DNA from 2 places in the Nissabacter archeti genome. Region 1 is predicted to be linked to the other one. Evidence: predicted binding sites of a transcription regulator. Region 1 holds the regulator's gene; the other holds the start of a gene.

What was found. The regulator CRP, encoded in region 1, controls carbon source genes, mostly activating them, when cyclic AMP is high. The targets are predictions, from matches to a motif close to ATGTGANNNNNNTCACAT.
Region 2: udp (uridine phosphorylase) is a predicted target of CRP. The motif match lies at 2,113-2,130, and genes of this name have one in related genera.

What each region holds. Positions count from the first base shown of each region.
Region 1 is NZ_JAERKB010000002.1:345,471-349,846, reverse strand. It holds gene JK232_RS04315 (hydrolase) at 1-108, shown strand, start outside; gene JK232_RS04310 (YheU family protein) at 105-341, shown strand; gene JK232_RS04305 (phosphoribulokinase) at 458-1,327, shown strand; gene JK232_RS04300 (OsmC family protein) at 1,359-1,766, opposite strand; gene crp (cAMP-activated global transcriptional regulator CRP) at 2,098-2,730, shown strand; gene JK232_RS04290 (YccS/YhfK family putative transporter) at 2,794-4,376, shown strand, end outside.
Region 2 is NZ_JAERKB010000015.1:105,015-109,390, reverse strand. It holds gene rmuC (DNA recombination protein RmuC) at 1-944, opposite strand, end outside; gene udp (uridine phosphorylase) at 1,280-2,041, opposite strand; gene JK232_RS19545 (hypothetical protein) at 2,846-3,187, opposite strand; gene JK232_RS19540 (autotransporter family protein) at 3,189-4,376, shown strand, end outside.

The sequences.
Region 1 (4,376 bases):
GGCGGCCATGTGGGTTTTGTCAGCGGCAGTTTTAAGCGGCCGCAAATGTGGCTGGAACAGCGGATCCCCGCCTGGCTGGCCCCCTATTTACAGGAGCCTGAAACATGATTATTCCCTGGAAAGATCTCGACAGTGACACGCTGGATAACCTGATTGAAGCCTTTGTGCTGCGTGAAGGCACCGATTATGGCGAACATGAGCGCACGCTGGCGCAGAAAGTTGAGGATGTGCGCCGTCAGCTGAAAAGCGGCGAGGTGGTGCTGGTCTGGTCTGAGTTGCATGAGTCGGTCAATATTATGCCGCGCGGCCAGTTCCGGGGCGATGCACACGAACAGGGCTGACGTCATACGGTGGCCTGCCGGCACTGGCTGCATACGCATAATTATGATAACACTATAATTAATTATGCTGATTGCACCCTCTGCAGGCACTACCCCTTAACGGAGTTTTGAACACTATGTCAGCCAAACACCCGGTCATTGCCGTCACCGGCTCCAGCGGAGCCGGTACCACCACCACCAGCCTGGCATTTCGTAAAATTTTCCAGGAGCTGAACCTCCATGCCGCCGAACTGGAGGGCGACAGCTTCCACCGCTACACCCGGCCGGAAATGGACATGGCAATCCGCAAGGCACGCGACCTGGGGCGGCACATCAGTTACTTCGGCCCGGAAGCCAATGATTTCGGCCTGCTGGAACAATCGTTTATCCAATACGGGAAAGACGGCACCGGCCGCTCACGCAAATACCTGCACACCTATGACGAAGCGGTGCCTTACAACCAGGTGCCGGGTACGTTTACCCCGTGGCACCCGCTGCCGGAAGAGACGGACGTGCTGTTTTATGAGGGGCTGCACGGCGGCGTGGTCACGGAGTTGCATGACGTCGCCCAGCATGTTGACCTGCTGGTGGGCGTGGTACCGATCGTGAACCTGGAGTGGATCCAGAAACTGATCCGCGATACCAGCGAGCGCGGCCATTCGCGTGAAGCGGTCATGGATTCGGTAGTGCGATCGATGGAGGATTACATCAATTACATCACGCCGCAGTTCTCCCGCACCCACATCAACTTCCAGCGTGTGCCCACTGTTGACACGTCCAACCCCTTTGCCGCCAAAGCGATCCCCTCCCTGGACGAGAGTTTTGTGGTGATCCACTTCCGCGGGCTGGATTCTATCGACTTCCCTTACCTGCTGGCGATGCTTCAGGGATCATTTATTTCGCACATCAACACGCTGGTGGTGCCGGGCGGAAAAATGGGGCTGGCGATGGAGTTAATCATGGGGCCGCTGGTACAGCGGTTGCTGGAAGGGAAGAAAATCATCTGAGGCCGGGCGGCGCAAGAGCCGCCCGGTCAGATTACCCGACAGCGATAATTTCAAAACTGTGGGTGACCGCGGCGGCCTTACCCAGCATCAGCGAGACGGAGCAGTATTTCTCCGCTGACAGATTCACCGCACGCTCCACGGCTTTCTCCGTCAGCCCTTTGCCGGTCACCACAAAATGCAGATTGATCTCCGTAAAGGTGCGCGGTGCCTCGTCACGGCGCGCCGACGTCAGGCGCACTTCGCAATCCCGCACATCATTGCGCCCTTTTTGCAGAATAGAAACCACATCAATGGCGCTGCAGCCGCCCACCGACATCAGCACCATTTCCATCGGGCTTGGCGCTTTATCACCGGCATTGCCGTCCATCAGAACCTGGTGGCCTGAGGCGGATTCGCCCATAAACGTCAGCCCTTCAACCCACTTAACCCGTGCCTGCATACGTCATTCTCCGGTTATTTTCTTAAAACAGCCTACCTTGCCGTACTAAAACAGGCAATCAGGCCGATCTTCATCATGCTGAAGCGAGACAACAGAAGACACCCGGTTCTGGCTGTGATAAAACAAACCCGAAACAAAATGTTCTGTATGGAGCAAGGTCAGGTTTTTAACGGAGCGGCGGGGCTGCCCGATGGTTCCTTTTTGGCCGTTACCTTGCAACATTATCAGACAGTTAATACTCTACAATAATGCATCTCTTTTTAAGAACGCCGTACAGGGAACTCTGAGCCCTGTGATTTTGGGCAGCGATTACAACAGAGGATAAAAGCAAATGGTTCTCGGCAAACCGCAAACAGACCCTACTCTCGAATGGTTCCTGTCTCATTGTCATATTCATAAATACCCTTCCAAAAGTACGCTGATTCACCAGGGTGAAAAAGCCGAAACGCTCTACTACATCGTAAAAGGCTCGGTCGCCGTGCTGATTAAAGATGAAGAGGGCAAAGAGATGATCCTCTCTTACCTCAACCAGGGGGATTTCATCGGTGAACTTGGCCTGTTCGAAGAGGGCCAGGAGCGCAGCGCGTGGGTACGCGCCAAAACAGCCTGTGAAGTGGCGGAGATTTCCTACAAAAAATTCCGTCAGCTGATCCAGGTTAACCCGGATATTCTGATGCGCCTCTCCTCGCAGATGGCGCGCCGCCTGCAGGTCACGTCAGAGAAAGTCGGCAATTTAGCGTTCCTGGACGTGACCGGCCGGATCGCGCAAACCTTGCTGAACCTGGCCAAGCAGCCGGATGCCATGACGCACCCGGATGGTATGCAGATCAAAATCACCCGTCAGGAAATTGGCCAGATTGTGGGATGCTCCCGCGAAACGGTTGGCCGTATCCTAAAAATGCTGGAAGATCAGAACCTGATCTCCGCCCACGGTAAGACGATTGTCGTTTACGGCACCCGTTAACCTCTCGTAAAAACGGCGCATACGCGGCCCGCCCGCGCTGCGCCGTTGTCTTTGTGAGCACCCATGTGGCGTAGGCTTATCTACCATCCTGAGGTCAATTACGCGCTCAGACAAACGCTGGTACTTTGTCTGCCGGCGGCGATTGCCCTGCTGTTCGGCCAGCTGCAAACCGGCCTGCTGTTCTCCCTGGTCCCTGCCTGCTGCAACATCGCCGGCCTCGATACCCCGCACAAACGTTACTTCAAACGGCTGGCCATCGGCGGCACCCTGTTCGCGGTGTGCAGCCTCGTGCTGCAATTGCTGCTGCTCTATGCCCACTGGCCGCTGCCGCTGATCATGCTGACGCTGGCGCTGCTGCTCGGCGTGACCGGGGAGATAAGCCCGCTGCACGGCCGCCTGCTGAACGGTACCCTGGTGGCGGCCATTTTCACCCTGAGCATGGCCGGGACGGCACCGCTGTGGCAGGCACCGGGCCTGTTTGTGCTCGGGACAGTCTGGTACGGGCTGTTTACCTGGGGCTGGTTCCGCCTGTGGAAAGAGCAGCCGATGCGCGAAAACTTAAGCCTGCTCTACCGTGAACTGGGGGAATATCTGGAGGCGAAATACAGCCTGCTGACCCAGCATACTGACCCGGAAACCGCGCTGCCGCCGCTGCTGAAACGCCAGCAGAAAGTGATGGAGCTTATCGTCCAGAGCTACCAGCAGCTGCACATGCTTTCCAGTGAAAATAACCCGCACAATAAACAGCTGTTCCGCACCTTCCAGGTGGCGCTGGATCTGCAAGAGCACATTACCGTCAGCCTCCATCAGCCGGAAGAGGTGCAGAAGCTGGTGGCGCAGAGCCAGGCAGAAGCGATAATCCGCCGCAATGCGGAAGTGATCGCCCAGCGGCTGCGGATGGTGGCGGACGACATCCTCTACCATCGCCGCCCCGGGCCGTTCGCGATGGACAAAGAGCTGCAGGCGCTGGAGAAGCTCGCCAACCGTTACCAGGACAACCCGGTCGGCCGCTTCTGCTATTACCACTTCAGCCGTATCGCCCGCCTGTTGCAGACCCAGCGCCCGCTTTACCGCCGTGATCTGATGGCGGCCCAGAACCGCCTGCCGTTCTGGCCGGCGCTGCGCCGCTATCTGTCGTGGAAATCGATGTCACTGCGCAATGCGGCGCGCGTGGGAGTGATGCTGGCGACCGGCAGTACCCTCGGCCTGTTCTTTGACCTGCCCAAACCTTATTGGATTTTGCTGACCGCCCTGCTGGTCATTCAGAACGGTTATAACGCCACCCGCGTGCGCATCCAGCACCGGGCAGTCGGCACGCTGGCCGGGCTGGTGATTGCCGCCGGGGTGCTGCACCTGCAATTGCACCAGGGCATTATGCTGGGCCTGATGGTGCTGATTATGCTGCCCTCCTATCTGGTACTGCGCAAAAACTATGGGCTGGCGATGGTCGGGCTGACCGTCACCGCCGTGTACACCCTGCAACTGGTGACGCAGAACGGCATTAATTTCCTGATCCCCCGCCTGGTGGATACCCTGCTCGGCTGCGGGCTGGCGCTGGGCAGCACCATATGGCTCTGGCCGCAATGGCAGAGCGGATTGCTGCGGGAAAATGCCTACCAGGCGCTGGAAGCCGATCAGGAGGCCAT
Region 2 (4,376 bases), on a different contig from region 1:
CGTTCGGCATCGTCCGTGCTGTTGAAGTAGCGCTCGTACGCCACCAGCGACATCTTGGCGTCAATCACCACATCTTTTTCCTGCGGCAGGCGCACAATCACGTCCGGTTGCATCCGGCTGCTGCTGTCCACACGGATACTGACCTGGGTTTCATACTCATACCCTTCACGCAGCCCGGAGGCTTCCAGCACCCGGCTCAGCACCACCTCACCCCAGTTGCCCTGGGTTTTGTTGTCCCCTTTCAGGGCTTTGGTGAGGTTAATCGCCTCCTGCGCCATCTGCGCATTCAGCTGCTGCAAATGGCGGATCTCATGGGCCAGCGTATGGCGCTCACGCGCTTCCTGCCCGAACCCTTCCTGTACCTGACGGCGGAAGCCATCCAATTGTTCGCGCAGCGGCAGCAACAGCCGGTCAAGGCTCTGTCGGTTTTGCTCATCCACCCGGCGGCCATTCTGTTCAAAAATGCGGTTGGCCAGCTGTTCAAACTGCGCATTCAGCCGCTGCTCGCTGTTCATCAGCAGCCGCTGTTTCTCTTCCGCCGCCATCCGCGTCTCTTCCAGCCGGATGGTGACCTCACGCAGCTCCGCCTCCTGCGCGCTGTTGTTTTCACGCTGGGCGCGCAACTCCTGATCAAGCTGTTCGCATTCACGGCGCCAATGCGCCAGTTGCTGCGCCTTCTCCTGCCCGGCCGCCACCTGGCTGTGGAGCGTGCGCAGCTCCAGCTCATTGTCACGCAGGCGCTGCTGGCCCTGTTGCACCTGCGCCAGCAGCGCCTGTTGTGCGCTTTGTGCCTGTGCCAGTGACTGCTCCAGCAGGCGCAGGGCGGTGTCATGCCGGGCCTGTTGCTGCTGTTGCCGCACCCCGGCCAGCAGCCAGCCACCCCCGACGCCCACCAGACAGGCCACCAGACAGGCCACCAGGCTGTACATTATGCTGATATCCATGCTTGTTCCGCTGTGAAACGCTGATAGCCTGCCACGTTAAGGAAAGCGCCCTCCCCTGTCCAGCAAGGTTTGGTACGCTGCGTAATGCCTCGCAAAAAGCCTCTGCATCAGCCTGCCATCACAGGAACCTGACAGGATACGCCGCCCTGAACCACCAAGCCCGTAACCTTGCGTAAACAAAGATAAACTTTTGTATAACAACCGGGCCGCCGTGTGACCGCTCTGCCTGCGCCCCCGGCCACGCATGGACTCTGAACTGACCTTATCAGATCCCTCGGGGGAATAAAAAAAGGGGCCGCCAATGCGACCCCTTTTCAGACTACAGGCAGTGCCGGTCAGAGCAGACGGCGGGCAGCTTCCACCACGATTTTCACCGCGTGGCTCTCTGTCTGCTTCATGGTTTCCGCGTTCGGGATCTCCTGCTGGGTGCGGTTTACGATAACCCCAGCCACCATCCCGGCGCGCAGACCCTGGCTGGCGCACATGGTCAGCAGCGTTGCGGATTCCATCTCGTAGTTCATCACGCCCATCTCCTGCCACTCTTGCATCGATTCTTTGAAGCGGCGCACCACGCGGCCGGAGAAGGTGTCATAGCGCTCCTGGCCTGGGTAGAAGGTGTCAGACGAGGCGGTCACACCGATGTGCGTGGTCGCACCCACGGCTTTCGCGGCGTCGACCAGCGCGGTGGTGCAGGCGAAATCAGCCACCGCCGGGAACTCCATCGGGGCGAAGTGCAGGCTGGCACCGTCCAGACGGACTGCGGCGGTGGTCACCAGCACATCACCGACATTAATGTGGTTCTGGATGGCGCCGGTGGTGCCGATACGCAGGAAGGTACGCACACCCAGCTGCGCCAGTTCTTCGACGGCGATAGAGGTGGACGGGCCGCCGATACCGGTAGAGCAGACGATCACAGGTTTGCCGTCCAGCTCCGCACGCCATGACGTAAATTCACGGTGAGCCGCCAGCTTGACCGGGTTCTCCATCAGTCGGGCAATTTTTTCCACCCGCTCCGGATCACCGGGAACGATGGCCAGCGTGGCACCTTGCAGGTCAGCCTTGGTCAGGCCAAGGTGAAAAACGTCAGATTTGGACATACGGAACTCCTGTTAACGATTCATTTCCGAAAGGAAGAGAAAGGGACTTTACTGAAATCCGGGGCTGCTTTTTGTGATGAACATCACTTACACCACAGAGAACATGCATCAGCTACAACATTTATGTGATGGATTTCACAGTAAAACCCATTATTGCGCTGATTATAAGCGACTGCACCTCATCTTGTCCTGCTTTACTCTGCCCCCTCAGGCAGCGCCCTGCCTTGCGCCAAACCTAAAAGGTAGCACCTTTCCGGTAAAGGATAACCCTCATTGCCGGAGGCAGGCGGTAAGTCCGTTTTATTTCACGCCGGCTGCCCGTTTCTCTTTGGCATTTCCTCCCACGTCTTTATAAAAAACATCCAGAAAATACTCTCTATTTTCTTATTCCTTTCTGTTTTTTTCTTATTAAAGCAGCTTGGTTTTAACGCTATATATAATTAAGTTTTAATAAAGTCATTTTAAAGAATAAATAAATATTTAGACGTTTTATTAGTTCATAGAATTGCGAGTTTCCTCACTTTTCTAATTAACTAAAATGTATAAAGGATGACATACATTGAAAAAGCTCAACACAACACGTACCCCCTTATCCTCTGGTATTATTAAAGCATTTCCAATCCTTATTGTTATGGCCGGTGGATTCGGTGTTTCCTCTTCTTTTGCTATGTCAATTAATGATCAAGGAGTTGATGGCAGTTACCCTATCTATGCTAATGGGAATTCAGAAACTGATCATACTGCTGATATTTACTATGCCGGAGGTCTTGTTATAACAACTACGGGTAAAGCTTCTCACGGGATTTATGCATTAGACGGCGGTAAGGTTTTTGAACGTAACCCATCAACCGTAGACATTATAATTAATGGTGAGGGTGCCCACGGTATATATGTTGAAAATGGCAGCATCATTGATTTATTAAGTCCGCTTTCCATTGACACTTCAAATAAAGACGCCTCAGCCCTTTTTATCACCGGCGACAATAACAGCGTTAACATCGCGTCAACCGCTACGCTGTCTACGCTGGGGGAGAACAGCGCCGGCATTAACATTAACGGCAATAAAAATATCGCCACATTTGACACGCTGGCGGCCACCACCGCTGGTGCAAACAGCGCGGCAGTGACGCTGACCGGTGACAACACGATGTTTACCGTGATGTCAGGCACCACCCTGGCGACGGAAGGCGAACACAGCGCGGGCATCGCCATTAACGGCAAAGAGAATATCGCCACGTTCGACACGCTGGCGGTCTCGACAACAGGCGCGAACAGTGCGGCGGTGACGCTCAGTGGCGACACCAACACCTTTGATGCCGCGGCAGAGACGTCCCTGACGACACAGGGTGATAACAGCGCCGGGGTGGCGATTAACGGCCCGGGGAATACCACCACCTTTAACCAGCTCGCGGTCACGACAACAGGCGCGCGCAGCCATGCCCTCAGTGTGGCCGGCGCGGGGAGCAGCCTGAGTGCACAAGGCGGCAGCCTGATTACCGGCGGGGAGAATGCTTATGGCGTCCTGGCCGCAGAGAGTGCCGTGGTTACCCTGACCAATACCGACATTATCTCGGCGGGAGCGGACGCGGGCGGGGTGCTGGCCACCGGCAACAGTGTCGTCAACCTGACCGGCGATGCGGCCACGCTGAATACCGTAAAAAGTACCGGTGCAAGTGGGGCCACGCTGGCAGCCAAATCTGGCGCACAGATCAACATCAAAAATATGCAGGTGCTCACTGAAGGTACGAAAGACCAATCGTTATTTATCAGCACCCAGGCGGCTGTCCACGGTGAAAATATTCAGATAGCTAATCACGCTGACAGCGTATCGACGTTGCATTTCTATCAACAGCAAAGCGTCGCTGCCGATCAGCAAGGCGGCACCTTAACCCTGAAAGACTCCACCGTGACCAGCGATCAGGCGAAAACAGCCCTGTATGCTGATGGCGGTCACTGGAATGCCACGTTCGACCACACCGACCTGACCGCCAGCCAGGGCACGGCGATTTATGTCGCCAACGATCTGACGGCGGCCAAAGAGGCGGAGTTACAGGCGCAATCGGCCACTCTGGCGTTTACCGCAAAGAACAACAGCACCCTCAACGGCGACGTCATTGTCGAGGCGCAGGACACGCTCGCCAACGCCCTGACCATGAACCTGCTGGATTCCACCTTTAACGGCGCGTCCCAGGGCAACATCGACCTGTCGGCCGAAAACAGCACCTGGAACATGTCCGCATCGTCGACGGCAAATTCGCTGGCGCTGAATAACAGCCGCGTCTATTTCTCCCCCGAGGGGGATTACAAAACGCTGACCACCCAATCGCTGTCCGGC